2 regions of the Eubacterium sp. LMAG:50 genome follow, and region 2 is predicted to be linked to the other one. Evidence: a T-box and tRNA genes for the amino acid it is inferred to sense, from the RefSeq annotation. Region 2 holds a T-box; the other holds one or more tRNA genes.
The links. The T-box of region 2 lies ahead of CCC31_RS04765 (valine--tRNA ligase). A T-box ahead of a tRNA ligase gene usually reads a tRNA of that ligase, here a tRNA-Val.
Positions count from the first base shown of each region.

Region 1: it encodes a tRNA-Val, which carries the amino acid that the T-box ahead of CCC31_RS04765 (valine--tRNA ligase) is inferred to sense. The anticodon was not compared.

Region 1 covers NZ_NALP01000006.1:272,458-281,398, reverse strand. The annotation lists gene thrS (threonine--tRNA ligase) at 1-38, shown strand, start outside; gene CCC31_RS04105 (DUF1540 domain-containing protein) at 147-470, shown strand; gene infC (translation initiation factor IF-3) at 773-1,267, shown strand; gene rpmI (50S ribosomal protein L35) at 1,298-1,495, shown strand; gene rplT (50S ribosomal protein L20) at 1,518-1,874, shown strand; gene CCC31_RS04085 (ABC transporter ATP-binding protein) at 2,041-3,093, shown strand; gene CCC31_RS04080 (Gldg family protein) at 3,093-5,261, shown strand; gene CCC31_RS04075 (DUF4340 domain-containing protein) at 5,261-5,917, shown strand; tRNA gene CCC31_RS04070 (tRNA-Val) at 6,256-6,328, shown strand; tRNA gene CCC31_RS04065 (tRNA-Met) at 6,336-6,409, shown strand; gene ispF (2-C-methyl-D-erythritol 2,4-cyclodiphosphate synthase) at 6,684-7,151, shown strand; gene CCC31_RS04055 (phosphatidylglycerol lysyltransferase domain-containing protein) at 7,155-8,066, shown strand; gene CCC31_RS04050 (GNAT family N-acetyltransferase) at 8,114-8,941, shown strand, end outside.
Region 2 covers NZ_NALP01000006.1:435,532-444,472, forward strand. The annotation lists gene spoIIAB (anti-sigma F factor) at 1-23, opposite strand, end outside; gene CCC31_RS04750 (anti-sigma factor antagonist) at 34-366, opposite strand; gene CCC31_RS04755 (tetratricopeptide repeat protein) at 474-1,925, opposite strand; gene CCC31_RS04760 (hypothetical protein) at 1,991-2,140, opposite strand; gene CCC31_RS04765 (valine--tRNA ligase) at 2,225-4,864, opposite strand; T-box leader at 4,982-5,189, opposite strand; gene CCC31_RS04770 (tetratricopeptide repeat protein) at 5,261-6,040, opposite strand; gene CCC31_RS04775 (DUF5716 family protein) at 6,037-7,272, opposite strand; gene CCC31_RS04780 (DUF5717 family protein) at 7,288-8,941, opposite strand, start outside.

The DNA.
Region 1 (8,941 bases), 160 kb from region 2:
AAATCAGAAAAGAAATTCCATTAGAAGAGAGAAAATAATACTGATTTAAAAATTTTGTTTATTAAATAAAATGCATAAAAAAAGAACAATTGAAGAAAATAAGCATATCGGAAAATTTCCGAAATATATAATTGGAGGACGAAGATATGCCTATTTTAAATTGTTCAGTTCAAAATTGCTATTATAACAAAGAAAAGAAGTGCTGTCTTGATGGAATAAGAGTGGAAGGAAGCACAGCAGATACTGTTAACTCAACAGCCTGTGGAAGTTTTAAGGAACAGGGTGAAGGAAGCTATACAAGTGATTGTCATTGTGGAATGTCACCGGAAACAAAATTACAGGTGCAGTGCGAAGCAGTTAAATGTACATTTAATGGTGATAAAAAATGTTGCGCAGATCGTATAGGAATTGAAGGTAATGGTGCAAAGCATTATACTGAAACAGCCTGTGGAACATTTAAACCTGAATAAAATGTAAAATGATAAATTAAAAAAGGTATTTCAAAATAGTGATTTAAGGACGGATAAGTGAATTTATCTGCCTGATTAAAGCTTGAAGAAAACAAAAAAACATAAATCAAAAAAATGTGTTGACATATGTATTGCAAGATGGTAATATATATGTCGATGTATAAAACAAAGCAGAGTATCCACTCTCACCCAGACACATAGAGGTGATTCGAGGTTAACATTTAATTCATTTGATTTGAGTTTTTAGTGGATAGTCTGACTATCCACTTTTTTTATGGAGGTGCAATACCATTAGCGAGTTAATGATTAATGAACAGATTAGGGACAAAGAAATAAGACTCATTGGTTCAGATGGAGAACAGCTTGGAATTATGTCTTCAAGAGAAGCATTGAAGAAGGCTGAAGAAGCTGAATTAGATTTAATTAAGATTGCCCCAAAGGCTCAGCCACCTGTTTGCAAGATTATGGATTACGGAAAGTATAGATATGAATTGCAGAAGAAGGAAAAGGAAGCCAAGAAAAAACAAAAGTCAGTAGAAATTAAGGAAATCAGATTATCTCCTAACGTTGAGATTAATGATTTGAAGACAAAGGCTAATAATGCAAGAAAGTTCTTAGAAAAGGGTGACAAAGTTAAAGTAACTCTTAGATTCAGAGGACGTGAGATGGCTCATATTAGTAGTAGTGCGCATGTTTTAGATGACTTTGCTAAGTTATTAGAAGATATATCAGTAATAAGCAAAAAAGCTAAACTTGAAGGTAGAAACATGACAATGTTTCTCGAACAAAAGCGATAGGCTAGAGTTTAAATTAAGGAGGAATATAAAATGCCAAAAATCAAGACAAGCAGAGCAGCTGCAAAACGTTTTAAAGTTACAGGAACAGGTAAACTTAAAAGAAACAAAGCTTATAAGTCACATATTTTAACAAAGAAATCAACTAAGAGAAAGAGAAATCTTAGAAAAGCAACAGTTACTGATGCTACAAACGTAAAAAATATGAAGAAGATTTTACCTTATTTATAATTCTGAGTAGGAGGAAATTATCATGGCAAGAATTAAAGGCGGAATGAACGCTAGAAAAAAACATAATAGAGTATTAAAGCTCGCTAAGGGTTACAGAGGAGCAAGATCAAAACAGTATAGAGTAGCAAAGCAGTCAGTAATGAGAGCTTTGACTTCAGCTTATGCTGGTAGAAAGCAGAAAAAGAGACAGTTCAGACAGTTATGGATTGCAAGAATTAACGCTGCAACTAGAATGAATGGTCTTTCATACAGCAAATTTATGTATGGCCTTAAATTAGCAGGTGTTGAAATGAACAGAAAGATGTTAGCTGAAATGGCAGTTAACGATGCTGAAGGATTTGCTAAATTAGTAGAAGTTGCTAAAGCAAAATTAGCATAATTTTAATATATTTAATACTTATAAAAAAGCAGTGAGTTATTCTCACTGCTTTTTTATTTTCACAAAAGAATCACAATTTGAACGAAATAACGTCACAATTGAAACATAGAATATACAAGAAAGTTATTGTAACGATACAATGCAATAAAATAGTAGGAGGAAAGACATGAGTATTGTAGAGATAAACAATCTTGTAAAAAAATATGGAGATAACGTTGCAGTTAATGATTTAAGTCTTAATATTGATTCAAAAGGTGTCTATGGATTTTTAGGACCAAATGGTGCAGGAAAATCTACAACAATGAACATATTAACAGGATATATAGGAGCAACATCAGGAACAGTTAAGATTAATGGCTATGACATTTTTAAGGAACCTGAAGAGGCAAAAAAGAATGTTGGCTATTTGCCGGAGATTCCACCCCTTTATCAGGATATGACTGTATATGAATACTTGGAATTTGTATCTAAGATAAAGAAAATAAAGAAGGAAGAAAGAAAGGCTTGCATAGAACAGTCTTTGGAAATGACAAGAACGACAGAAGTTAGAGAACGACTTATTAGGAATTTGTCAAAAGGATATAAGCAAAGAGTAGGAATTGCGCAGGCAATTATGGGAATGCCTGACCTTATTATTTTAGACGAGCCAACAGTAGGTCTTGATCCAAAACAGATAATAGAAATTAGAGATTTGATTAGAAATTTAGGAAAAGAGCATACTGTAATTTTGAGCTCGCATATTTTGACTGAAATAAGTGAAGTATGTGAGAATATATTTATTATTTCTCAGGGCAAACTTGTGGCTTCAGGTAGGGAAGAAGAATTAATTGAAGAACTTGCAGGAGAAAACAGAATTGAGGCTATTATTAAAGGAGATGTGAAAGAAATAGAAACCATACTTGATGAATTTGGATGCAAACATTCAATCGAAGTTATGGATGACGAAAAATGTAAAATTCAAATTGTTACTTCACGAGAAATTGACATAAGGGAAGGATTGTTCTTTGCTTTGGCAGAAAAGAGATTGCCGTTATTAGAACTTAAGTTTAAGACTAAATCTCTTGAAGATTTATTTATTGAACTTACGACTGAATATAAGGCACAGCCAAAGAAAAAAGGTCTTAAGTTTAAAAAGAAAAATTCAGAAAAATTGGATGATAAAAACTTAGCAGATAATTTAAAAAATGAAGAAAAAGAAGTGCAGGAGGTAGAAAAATAATGCTAGCAATATATGAAAAGGAACTTAAATCATATTTTACTTCAGTAATTGCCTGCATGTTTATAGCAGTTACAACATTTATAGCAGGTATATTCTTTATCTATTATAATCTTACATATGGCTATACACAAATGTATGCTGCATATAATGCATTATTAATTTTAGTATTTACAATACCAATTCTTACAATGAAAATTGTTGCAGATGAACGAAGACTTAAAACGGACCAGTTGATTTTGACATCTCCTATTTCAGTTGGAAAAACAGTTGTAGGTAAGTTTTTGGCGTTGGTTACAATATATTTGATACCTGTTTTAATAATGTGTGTATATCCACTTATTTTATCCAGATTTGGCGAAGTGTCATTTAGATTGGCATACACAAATATATTAGGATTATTTTTATATGGCTGTGCATTTATTGCAATAGGTGTATTTATTTCATCCATAACGGAAAGTCAGGTTATATCGGCCATTTTAAGCATAGTAATTTTATTTATGGGTTACATGATGAATTCCTTAGAAAATATGATTTCATCTTCAGGAAATGCACTTACAAAAATACTTGGCGCATTTGATTTGTTGTCACCTGTAGATGAATTTATGAGTGGTGTAATTTCTCTTTCAGGAGTAGTTTATTATCTGACAATTATTGTTTTGTTCCTATTCCTCACTTGTCAGTCAATACAAAAAAGAAGATGGAACGTATCTAAGGCAACTATTTCAACCGGTGTATTTAGCACAGGATTTATCGCTATAGCAATCGTAGTAGCAGTATTTGTAAATCTAGTTGCAGGTAAGGTTACAGATAAATCTTTATGGGCAAGCATAGACATGACAGCGTCTAAGTTGTATTCGATAACAGATGATACAAAGAAAATGCTAAAGAAAATAAATGATGACGTTGTTATCTATGTTATGGCAGCTAAAGATGGCAGTGATGATACAATAAAGAAAACATTAAAAAATTACGAAAATAGCTCAAAGCATATAAGTGTTGAATATAAAGATACAAAATTAAATCCTTATTTTTACGCAGATTATACAGATTCAGCACCTACATCAAATAGTTTAATTGTTGTAAATAAAAAGACAAATAAGTCAAAGGTTGTAGATTACAATAACATTTATGAAGCAGATACAAGTTCATATTACACTACAGGCTCCACATCTTACACAGGATATGACTGTGAAGGTCAGTTAGACAGTGCTATATCATATGTGTTATCAGATAAGAATCCGGTTGTTTATCAGATAACAGGACATGATGAAATTGGAATGGGCTCGAAGTTTTCAGATGCAATTTCTAAAATGAATTGTGATGTTGAAGAAATAAAATTAGCAAGTATGGACAGTTTATCAGTTGATGATTGCGAAATGATAATGATTTTAGGACCTACAAAGGATTATTCTAAAGATGAGGCACAGAAAGTTATTGATTATTTAAATGCCGGAGGAAAAGCAATTATTGCATGTGAGGCTTACAAGAGCGCACAGACAGATAAACCAAATTTTGAATCGATATTAGAAGCATTTGGAGTGAAAGTTGTGGATGGTGTTGTGGCTGAAAATGATATAAACTTCTATTCAAGCCAGTATGGTCCGTTCTTTACATTTGCAAATGGTTCAGGAAGTTTTGCGTCAGGAATAGATAACTATATAATTGCTCCATATGCAAAAGGATTACAACAGGCAAATAAAGATGACTCTTCAATAACATATACATCTTTAGCAACAACATCAAAAGCAGTATCAAAAACACATTTGAAAAGTGCAAAAAAATATACTAAAGAAGATGGAGATGTTGAAGGAACATTTGATTTAGGAGCACAAATAAAGAAGAGTGTAACAAGCGAAAATGAAAATGGAGAAAGCACAACTACAGAAACCAACATTTTGGCGTTAAGTTCAGTTTATATGTTAGATGACAATATGAATGAACTTGTTGCAGACGCAAACCTTGAAATGTTCAATAATGCTTTAAGTGAGTATATTAATACAGATGATTCTGTAGAGACTTTGTCAATTCCTTCAAAGAGCCTCCAGGCTTCTCAGTTGACAATTACAGCATCAGTTTCAAGACTTGTAGGAATAATTGTTGCAGTTGTACTTCCTATAGCTATTTTAGTTGCGGGAATCGTAATTTGGACTAGAAGGAGAAAGAGATAATGAATAAACAGAAAAAACAATTTGTTGTAGTAGTTATTTTGATGGCAGTATGTATCATTGGCTATTTTGGCGTTGGTAAATTTTATAAAAATCAGGAAGAAAAAGAATCTGAAAATAAAGAGGCAACTGCAATAACGGCATTTGAGTTAAAAGATTATGAAAAAATAACAGCTTTTAACTATATAACAAATGGCACATCGATTACATTAACAAAAGATAGCGATGGAAAATGGCATGATTCAAGCGATGCATCAGTAAATATAAGCAAAGATTCAGTTGAAACTGATATGCTTGCAAAACTTGTGTCAGTAACTGCAGATGAAAAAATTGCTAAAAAGGACGACGTATCTCAATATGGATTTACCATAGATGATAATGGAAATGTAATTGCAGAGACAAATACAATAGCGCTTACAGACGAGGATAACACAACGTATACATTGTATATTGGAAAAGAAAATCCTTATGATACAAGTAAATATTATATGATGGTTGAAGGTGCTGATAATATTTATTTGGTTGACTCAGATATTCAAACGGCATTTTCGAAGAATATATCAGATATAACTGAGACAACAACAGAAGCTGCGACACAAGAGAGCACAGAAGTACAGACAGAAGAAATAACTGATGAGGCTGAAGCGAGAACAAATTAGTAAAAAATAGCAAACTATTGAAAAATGTAAAAAAGGAACTGCGAAGACAGAACAAATAAATAATTTTATGATTATCCAAAAAAAGTTGATTTATAATAATTAAATATAAATCAACTTTTGGGTATTATAATGATAAAGCAAGGGTGAAATTATAAAGATAGTTAAATTTAATTGATGTTAATTAATAAAAAATGATGAATAGAAAAGGTAAATTCAATCTTGTAAGAGTGAATTACACTACAAATTAAACTACTAGTTAAAAAAATTAAAAAAAATGAAAAAAGTTGTTGACAAAAGTTGCACAAATGGTTATATTAATAAAGCAGTTTGATTGCAACGGGATCTTAGCTCAGCTGGGAGAGCACCTGCCTTACAAGCAGGGGGTCACAGGTTCGAGCCCTGTAGGTCCCATTTATATGGCGAAGTAGCTCAGTTGGCTAGAGCACACGGTTCATACCCGTGGTGTCGAGGGTTCGAATCCCCCCTTCGCTACTTAAGAAGGTTCTGATTAAGGAAACCTTCTTTTTTTTCGTTTATTTAGAAGGTTTATGAAATTTATAAGAAAAAATTGAGCATTGATTATTTGTTACAAAACTTGTAATCTTTGTAGATAAAAATACATGAATAGTGTTATACTAAAAAATATGTGTCAGAGAGTGTATAAATATAGTATTTTAATTAACAAGTCGTATATCGACTGAGATATAGAAAAATGCTATAATATATATTTGAATTAATTTGTTGTATTTATTAAAGGAAATAGATTATGAGAATTGGAATGGGATATGATGTTCATAGATTAGGAAAAGAGAGAAAATTAATTTTGGGTGGAGTTACAATTCCGTATGAATATGGATTGATTGGTCACTCAGATGCTGATGTTGTTGTTCATGCTATTATGGACGCACTTCTTGGTGCAGCTGCACTTGGAGATATCGGAAAACATTTTCCTGACAATGATGAACAATATAAAGATATATCGAGTATTATATTATTAGAACACGTAGGAAAATTGTTAAAAGATAACAATTATACAATTGGAAATATTGATGCAACAATTATTGCACAAAAACCAAAACTTGCTCCATATAGAGAACAGATGGTAAAAAACGTAGCGAAAGCTTTAAATATAAACGAAAATCAGGTTTGTATTAAAGCAACGACAGAGGAAGGATTAGGATTTACAGGAGAAGGCTTGGGAATTTCATCTCAGGCGATTGCACTGCTTAATTAAGTTATGAAGGATGTAGAATTAAAAGATATTAGAATTGAAGACTACAATAAGTTACAGAAATATTATTTAATGAGAAGGCCAGAGACGGCAGACAGTAATTTGTTGGATTTATATATGTGGACTGATTGTTATCCAACACAATATTTTTGTAATGAAAAAGGAGTGATGTGGGTAGCAAAAAGCGAAGATAATAAATATTATTCTTCAGTTCCATGTTGCAGGAACGAAGATTTAAAAGAGTGCTTTTATGATACTCAAAAATACTTTAATGAAGTTTTAAATAAGAAGCTTGTTATGTATGTAGTTGATAAAGAAGCAGTTGATATTCTTAATTTGCCGGAAGATAAGTATACTGTAATTCCTGATAGAACTTATTATGATTATGTATATGATGCTCAAAAATTACAGACATTAAGTGGTAGAAAATATCATAAAAAAAAGAATCATTACAATGCATTTTGTAGGGAATATGAAGGAAGATATGAATTTAAACTGTTAGATAGTACGCATCATGATGAGATAATGGATTATTTGGAAAATTGGAAACAGCATAAAGAGCATACAGAAGAAAAAGAATTTATAGATTTTGAAGCAATTGGAATCAAATATCTTTTAGAACATGAAAATGTATTTGATTATAAAATTGGCTCAGTTTATATAGATGATAAATTAGAAGCGTTTACTATTGGAAATTACTACAAACAGGAAGATATGGTTTATATTCCTGTGGAAAAAGCTAATCCAAACATTCGTGGTTTATATACTTTTATATGTAGCGAGTTCTTAAAAGTAGCATTTCCAAATGCAGCAAAAGAAAACAGAGAAGACGATATGGGATTAGAAGGACTAAGAAAGTCAAAATTGTCATATAATCCAATATATATGGTTGAAAAATATACAATAATTCAAAAATAGTTTCTAATTGTTCGATTAGAAATTGTTTGAATATCAGGAGATGGAACATGATTAGATATTTAGAAAAAAACGAAAAACTGAATATCCGAAGTATTTATGAACAATGCTTTCAAGATAGTAAGGAATATACGGATTACTATATGAATAATTGTCTTAAGAATAATTTTGTTGCAGTTGATGAAGAGGACGGAGAAATTATTGGTGCAGTACATTTGATACCAAAGACTGTAACAACAGGTAAGCTTAAAACTAATGTATTTTATATATACGGTGTATCAACATTAGAAAAATACAGAAGAAAAGGTGTAATGAAATCAATATTCAAGTATATTCTTAGTGATATGTATGAAGATATGGAGGCATTCACATATTTGATTCCATCAGATGAGACAAACGCCATGATTTATAGAAAACTAGGCTTTGAGTATGTAATGGATAAAGAACTACAGAAAAAGGAAGAAGCAAGGAAAAAACCTAGCCATTCACTTATTCTTAGAAAGGCAGAGCCTTCTGATTTCCCAAGATTAGCAATTTTTGCTGAGTCGGCAATGGAAGAAAGGTATGATGTGTCTTTGACTAAAAATAGAGATTATTTTAAAAAAATGAATGATTTATTAGAAGTTGAGGATGGCAGAATCGAAATTTATGTTGAGAATAAGGTTGTTGTAGGATATCGAATAGTTGTAGATGATGAAGCAATTGAGGAAGTTCTTGACAATGAAACACAAAGTATGACATGGTTGCTAAATGAAAAAAAGCCATATGCCATGGCAAGAATTATAAATTTAAGAAAAACACTAAGACTTATAGGAATGAGAGGAGTAGGACAGTTTGTGATAGAAATTGAGGATTCAGTCCTTCCGGGAAATAATGGA
Region 2 (8,941 bases):
TTTTCAAATATTTTCTTTACCATTTGTCTCCTCCTAAATATTTACAGTCAGACTTGAAGCTTCTGATTTTTTGCAAATTTTATATAGTCCTGAAATAGAAAAAATTCTATCTATTGTATCATTTATATTTAACACGGTAATTTCCCCACATGCCTTCTTTACAAGTTTGTATCTGCCTAAAATGACCCCTATTCCTGAACTATCCATAAACGTGGTTCTTTTAAAATTAAATATTACATTTTTTAACTGATTAGCTAATATATACCAATCGCACTGTTCCATTATCATTCTTGAATTGTGATGGTCTAATTCCTCCGGCAAAAATACAATTAAATTTTCACCTCTTATTTCATATAAAACTTCCATAAAACCTCCATTTGAAAATTATTTTTATACAACAAAAGAAAAAGCCATTGCATTTATCGCAATAGCTTTTTCTTTTGTATCTTATATTCTTATATTTAATTGTACTCTTATTCTTCAGAAGTTGTAGTTTCATCACTTGATGTTGTAGTATCATCAACTCCTGCCTGAGTCTTTGCTGTTGTGTAATTCTTAGAGTTAGGGAATTTGTCCACTATCTCCTTGAAATATTTTTTAGCATTCTTTTCATCACCGTTATTTTTATATGACCATGCTAAATAGTAATAAGCATCATCATTATTAGAATCAGCTTCTATTGCCTTAAGGAAATTAGTAATGGCGGCAGAATAATCTTTTTTATTTAATGCTTCCATTCCGGCATCATAACTTGTTTCTGCTACTCTTGATGCAATCTTACTGTTCAAAGTATTATATACTTCAGTAAATGCTGATGAGTTCATTTCCAAAGATGTATCAACCTTTAAAATACTTTTAGCACTGGCATCATAATCGCTCTTTAAGTAACTTGCAACCGCTGATAATAACTGAGTATAATTCTTACTTAAAGTATTGTCTGTATCTGTATATTCACCAAGCCTTGCTGCCAAATCTTCCTTTTCAGCTGTTAAAGTATCTACACTCTTTTGTAACTCTGAAATAGAAGAATCCTTAATCGCAATTTTTTGATTGTAATCAACTTTTACCTGTGATATCTGATCACTAACAGTTGATACTCTTGCCGGTGTTACAATGAAAAATACCAAAGCTGCACCTAACAAAACACCCATAACTATATGAATTATACTCTGAGCACTTGAAGTTGCTTCTTTAAAATTATTCTTTGGAATTATAACATCATCACCACTTAAATATGGTCTGTCTATCATAGTTCCACGAAGATCCATTCTACGTTTTCTTCTACGTTCAGGATTATTTTTCTTTTCATCTTCTAAATAATTTGTAATTTCTCTTAAGTATCTTACACAAAGTGGATTACACTTATCAATCTTTAAAGCTTTCTTTGTTGCTTTTCTGGCTCTTTCGTACTCACCATGTTTCATGTAAAGTACGGCTAACAACTGATATCCTTTTATAAGGTTTGGATTCTGATTCAAAACCTTCTTCAGCTGAATAATAGCCATATCATCTGTTCCATCTTTTGCATATTCTAATGCAATATTAAATTTCTTAATTGTATGGTTTAATTCATCAATTTTGCCCTTATCGGCCTGAATTGCCGCCATATATTTATCTGCTGCATTATTGTCCGGCTGAAGGTTCATGCTCATTACCCATTCCGAAAAAGCCTGAACTGTTTCACCCATTTCAAAATAAACAAGGCCTAAAAGGTTTCTTGCATCAGTATTTCTTTTGTTTAATTTTACACTTCTTCTTAAGGCATCTGCTGCACCTGACAAATCTCTGTTAAGTGCCTTTGTAAGCCCCATGTTGTAATAAGTGTTTGACAACTTCACAATCTTTTTATATATGCTGACATCCATACCACAATGACTGCAATAATCACTATTTGTAAGGACATTACCACAGTTAAAGCATATCATATTATTTCTCCATCTATGTTGCCCTCAGTCTAAGCCATACACATATGTTATATGGCTAAAACGACTTACTGGTTATTAGTTCCTTTTAATCCATTTACCATTTCAATCATAATATCAGTTATATCTGACACATCGTTATTGTATATGGCATCTTCAGCTTCTTCAATTTCAAGACTTGGATGAAATTTCTTAATTTCTTCATCAAAATTAATCATTCTGATTCCTCCTTTTTAACCTGATACAGTTTATTGGTGAATATAAATTTATACCACCATAAACTGTAATCAAACCTGCCACAATTATTTCTTTAAGTTTTCTAACTGTGACTGAACCTGCTTCATCATTTCCTGATATTTAGCCTGTTTTTCTTTTTCTTCATTAATCTTCTTTTCAGGTGCCTTACTTACGAAGTTAGGATTTGCAAGCATTCCATTAACTCTTGCTAATTCCTTATTTAATCTTTTTACTTCTTTTTCAAGACGTTCTATTTCTTTTGCAATATCAACTAATTCTGCAAATGGCATATATACAATTGCTTTGTGAAGAACTACTGATACGGCATCATCATCAATGCCTGTCTTATCAGCCTGAATAATTACTTCACTTGCATGACCAAGTGTTGCAAAGAATACTTTACCATTTTCAAATATATTTCTTGTAACTTCATCATCTGATACAACAAATACTTTTGCTTTCTTGCTTGGTTTAACATTCATTTCAGCTCTTGTATTTCTAATACCACGAACTGCTTCTTTAATTAATTCTACTGCATTTTCTTCATTAGCGAAAGCATATTCTTCTGTGTATACAGGCCATGATGAAATCATAATTGATTCTTCTTCATCCTGAATTGTACAGAATATTTCTTCTGTTACAAATGGCATATATGGATGAAGCATCTTTAATGCATCAATTAACACTTTCTTTAATGTCCAAAGTGCTGCATATCTTGTGTCATCTGTTTCACTGTATAGTCTAGGTTTAACCATTTCAATATACCAGTCACAGAATTCTTCCCAGATAAATTCGTAAATCTTATCTGCAGCAATACCAAGTTCGTATTTTTCCATGTTATCTGTTACGTCTTTTACTAATGTATTTAACTTAGATAAAATCCACTTATCAGCATCTGTAAGCTGTTCAGGTTTATTATTTAAATCAATACCTTCTTCAGGCATGTTCATCATAATAAATCTTGAAGCATTCCATACTTTGTTAGCAAAGTTTCTGCTTGCCTCTACTCTTTCCCAATAGAAACGCATATCATTTCCGGGAGCATTACCTGTAATTAATGTAAATCTAAGAGCATCTGCACCATATTTATCAATTACTTCAAGCGGGTCAATTCCGTTTCCAAGAGACTTACTCATCTTACGTCCCTGTGAATCTCTTACAAGGCCGTGAATAAGTACTGTATCAAATGGAACTTTTCCTGTATGTTCAAGCCCTGAGAACATCATTCTGATTACCCAGAAGAAAATAATATCATATCCTGTTACAAGAACATTTGTAGGATAGAAATAATCCATCTCTTCTGTATTATCAGGCCATCCGAGTGTTGAAAAAGGCCATAATGCTGATGAGAACCATGTATCAAGTGTATCAGGGTCCTGTCTCATTTCTTTACCACACTTAGGACATACTGCATGGTTATCCTTTGTTACAACCATTTCTCCACAGTCATCGCAATAAAATGCAGGAATTCTATGACCCCACCATAACTGACGTGAAATACACCAGTCACGAATATTTTCTAACCAATGGTAATAAGTTTTGTCAAAATGAGGTGGTACAAACTTTGTATCTCCATTCTTAACTGCTTCAATTGCTGGTTTTGCAATTTCTTCCATCTTAACAAACCACTGTTTTGATACTCTTGGTTCAATTGTAGTATGGCATCTGTAACATGTACCTACATTATGTTCATGATCTTCAATCTTAACAAGATATCCTTCTTTATCCAAATCTTCAACAATTGCTTTTCTTGCTTCATATCTGTCCATACCTGCGTATTTTGGATAATCATCAACAATCTTAGCATCATCTGTTAAGACATTAATTACAGGAAGATTGTGTCTAAGGCCTACTTCAAAGTCATTAGGATCATGTGCCGGTGTAATCTTAACAACACCTGTACCAAAGTCAATACCTACATAATCATCTGCTACAATAGGAATCTCTCTTCCAACTAAAGGAAGTGTAAGAGTCTTTCCTACTAAATGCTTATATCTGTCATCATTTGGATTAACTGCTACTGCTGTATCACCAAGTAATGTTTCAGGTCTTGTTGTAGCAAGCTGAATATATCCTGAACCATCTGTTAAAGGATATCTTAAATGCCAGAATTTTCCTGCCTGATCTTCATATTCTACTTCTGCATCTGAAATAGAAGTAAGACAATGTGGACACCAGTTAATGATTCTTTCACCACGGTAAATCTGTCCCTTATTATATAAATTTACAAATACTTCTTTTACAGCCTTTGAACAGCCTTCATCCATTGTAAATCTTTCTCTGTCCCAGTCACATGATGAACCGATTTTTTTAAGCTGTGAAACAATACGTCCACCATACTGTGCTTTCCACTGCCATGCTCTGTCTAAGAATTTTTCTCTTCCTAAATCTTCCTTTGTAATTCCTTCTTCGCGCATCTTTTCAACAATCTTAGCTTCTGTTGCAATTGATGCATGGTCAGTTCCAGGAAGCCATAATGCTTCATATCCCTGCATTCTCTTAAAACGTGTAAGTATATCCTGCATTGTGTTATCAAGGGCATGTCCCATATGAAGCTGCCCTGTAATATTTGGTGGTGGCATAACGATTGTAAATGGTTTCTTACTTCTGTCTACTTCTGCATGAAAGTATTTCTTTTCCTGCCATTTTTCATATAATCTGTCTTCAATATCGGCAGGATTATAGTTCTTTTCTAATTCCTTCATTGTGTACTCCTTTAAAATAATTTGTAATCCAGTCTGCAAATTATCATCCTTATGAACGGAAAAAGACAGCTTTAAAATGCTGTCTCTTTTGTATGTTTAAATCCACAGACATTTTCCTAAAAGGGCGAATATCCGCGGTACCACCTTTTGTTTTACTTATCATATCCTTAACGGGGACGAATCGTCATCAGCTACTGATAGTTTTTAACTGTTCACTGATGCTGCTCCAAAGCTACCTTCCCTCGCACTTACTTATAGGTCTTCCACCAACAACCTACTCTCTGTTAAGCAGTTACAAGATACTCCTCTTCATCATAGCATTTATTTTTTTCTGTTTTTTATCATAATAATTAAAAAGTTATTTGTCAACTGCCTAAGCTAAACCTTCACAATTTCTTAACTATTTATTTCTACAATATATTCTCTCTTACGTCGGCTAATATAATCTTTCTCAATTGTGTCGTTCCAATTTACATGAATATGAGCCTTAAGCTGTATGATTTCTGTTCTAAGTCTGTTAACTACCTGATCACTTACTTTGTATTTTTCAACATCGTTTTTCAAATTAGTAGCATTACCTGACATAAGGTCACACAATATTATTGACTCTAATGATTCTGCAGCACTATTTAATCTATATGCATTTCTAAATGCCACTAAAGCCTCATCGTACTCAAACAGTCTTGTATAGGCAACTCCTAAATTATTATAAACACTTCCATAAAAAGTTTCTGATAATTCACTATTTGTTCCCTTATTTATAATGCTCTGATAAAAAGAAATTGCCATATTATATTTATGATTATCAAGTAATATGTCTGCCTTAGCCTTTATTCTTTCGGCAGATGTTTTTGAATTAAGCATTACTAAATGTCTTTCCAAATCATCTGCTTCCTTTTGTGTGTAATATCCTGAATTTTTTATTACAAATGCAATCATTTCGCCTAGATTACCATTTTTATTTAATGCCTGTCTTAGCCCTGTTGCTATTGTTGTCTGCTTTAATTCATTTTCAATATAATCAATCAGACTTTCACTAAAAAATTCTTCATCCACTAAATAAAGATAATTATAAAGATAATAATTTAATTCTTCTATCGAATATATATTTTTATTAATTTCAGTTATATAATAAGGTTTTTCTGAGTGCAATGTGCACATTGTGATGTCACTCATACTGTCACTTCCTCTCTAACTACTTTTCCTGAGCTTTCATAGAATTCTCCAAACCCGATATCTTTTATCTCTATTGCAAACTTATTTTCATTTACATATGCAAATTTTATCTGGATTCTTACTGTCTTATTTTTTCTTGCCGGGAAATCCTGTAAATCAATGTAAAAGTTTTCTGATTCTTTTGTAATAGGTGACTGTATTGTGAATTTTGCTATTGTCGGTTTATCCAAAATACATTCTGCAACAGCACCTGCTTCGTACCAGTTAGTTCCTATTTTTGAAAGCACAAGCTGTTTCTCGCTTCCCTGATGGTTTACTTCCATAGAAACATTTACCTTAGTTCTTCCCTTACAGGATATGATATAATCACTAAAATTTGAAATATAAAACAATTCTTTAGCACCATAAACTGCACCTTTTACTATCAGGTTATTTCCTTTAAATACACGTCGGTTGTTGCATGTTTTTTTAAGTGTATTTTTCCAGTCTCCACTATAAAAACCTTCACCTGAAAAATATACTGCTGAAATAACGTGTTCATTCAATTCTTCGTCCATAAAATCTTCAAGAATTTTGTCAGCCTCATCAATATCTGTTTTAATATTATCAAATGTTAAAACATCATCTAATTTTTTCGTTTCTACATCTGCTATATGTGCTTCTCTTGTATGTCTTATGCTAAGTCTTCTATAAACAAGCCCCTGCTGTGAAAAATCCAACATTAAAACATTATTTACCCACACATCTTTATGCTGGTTTAACACATAGTAGATAAAACTTTCTGAATGGCTTAATATTTTTGTATTTTCTTTCTTATATCCTAAAGCTTCTATAGTTTCATAAAAGCATTCCATTATTTCCACTGTCAAATTATCTACTGTCATTACAATGCTTTTAATTATCTGCCCGTTTGTGTAATTTGCCGCTAATTTTACAAAATAAGCTATATATGCTTTCATCATTGCTCTATTCTGGTCTTTTAACTCATCATAAAACAATGCTTCCGGTAGGTTTGTAACAACTTTTCCACTTTCTCTCTGGCTTCTGTTAATTGCCTCTTCGCCTACTGACCATTCTTTTAATTCATCATTAAAAAACATAACTGTAGGTACAAGAAAATGCTTATCCTGTCCAACGCTAATTGATTCAGGCTCCCCTGCATCATTCAAAAATGCCAACTGAGAAAAATCACTTGAAAAATCTATTCCAAGAATAAGTGCTTTATTATTCATTGTTATTCCTCCTGCCTATAGTAACTTAAATAACTGTTCTGATGCATCCGTATGAAGTTCATATGTTTCCATAAGTTCTCTTGCATCCTTGTCTCTGTGAAGTTCTTTGCAAATCATCATGCCGTTAAGCATTCCAAATCTTCCTTCATCATTAAAAATATCTTTCTGATTTATTTTCATTGTATATTTCTTTGTCTCAATACTATCAGTTTCAGATATTTCTTCAAAATAATATTCTATTTCTTCTCCAAAGAACATAATTACATCTTTTGTAAATATTCCTGAATAAACACTACGCATTTCTTCAGTTTTTTCCTTTGTTTCGCCTGTTATGGATTTTATCTTATAAGTAATGTATACTTTATTCTTTGGATTTGTACGATAGTCAATTATGGTTTTATCCACTATATTGTATGGAACTGCAAACCATTTATTAAACTTCTTATAAAATTCAAATACAATATTCTTTTTAGCTAACTGACTCATCAGTTTCTTTGATGTTTCAATCTGTTCCTGTGTTACATGCTCACTTTCAATCACATGTGACAAATATCCGATTTTTGAAATAACTGTCACTTCCGTTCCATCCTTAATATCCTGCTGCATTATATCCCATGTTGAATCCGGACAAGGAATATTTTTAACAAAATAATTATATGAAACATATGTGTAAAACGCTTTTCTAATTGTTGCATATGAAGGATTCTGTACATATTTATTAAATATTCCATGAATTCTTTCACTTACATCCCCTTCAAAAATGCACTGAACAAGTAGTCTTTCCGTCAATGTGTTTTCAATTATGTTCTTTTTATTAATTTCCTCATATAACATAAACATTTCTTCGTTTGTTCCAAGGAAAAATCTTCCAAGATAAGCAAGAATTACTCTTGTAACCTTATTCATCCTAAATAATTTCACACACATTTCAAGTATAAAAGCATCTTCTTCAAACTCTGTTTCTTTAATTATTCCTGTACAAAATTCTTCAACACTTTCATCGCTTAATCTTTCCGGACCATATTCTAATATATACGGATATACACTCTTATATTTCTTATTTGCAATAAGTATTGACATTATTTTATTTCTGGAGTCTTTATCTAACTCGTTCATATTCATTTCCATTACATAATCATCATACTCATCTAAATAAGAATTCTTATAATAGTAAGAAACAATTTCATTTAAAAGATATTTTCTATATGTTCCTCTTATATTTTCAACATTAAGCATATCCTTTAACATCTGTAAAATATCAACATTTGCTGATTTTTTTATGTTTTTTTCTATCTTTGCTAACTTTAAGTAGATGCTTCCATTATCTACCTCAGAAATCTTAACATTTCTTAAAATTTTCCTGCATGTATATTCTATATTTACGTATTTGTTTCTATCTTTGTCCACAAATATTATTACAGGGTTGTCTGTATATATTTCAACAAAAGCCTCTCCTCCATTAAGGTGAACCTGCTGAGGTTCGTCTAATTCTTTATGGTATATTATAACTTCTGTAATATTTGGATTATCAACAGTTATTCTCCATGCATTTAATATACTAGGTAATGATTTTGTCATTCTGTTGTTAACAAAATGTGGTGTGAGCATTTTTTTGTACAATTCAATAAGATTATTATCAATATGCTTATTAATAATCTCTTCTTCTACA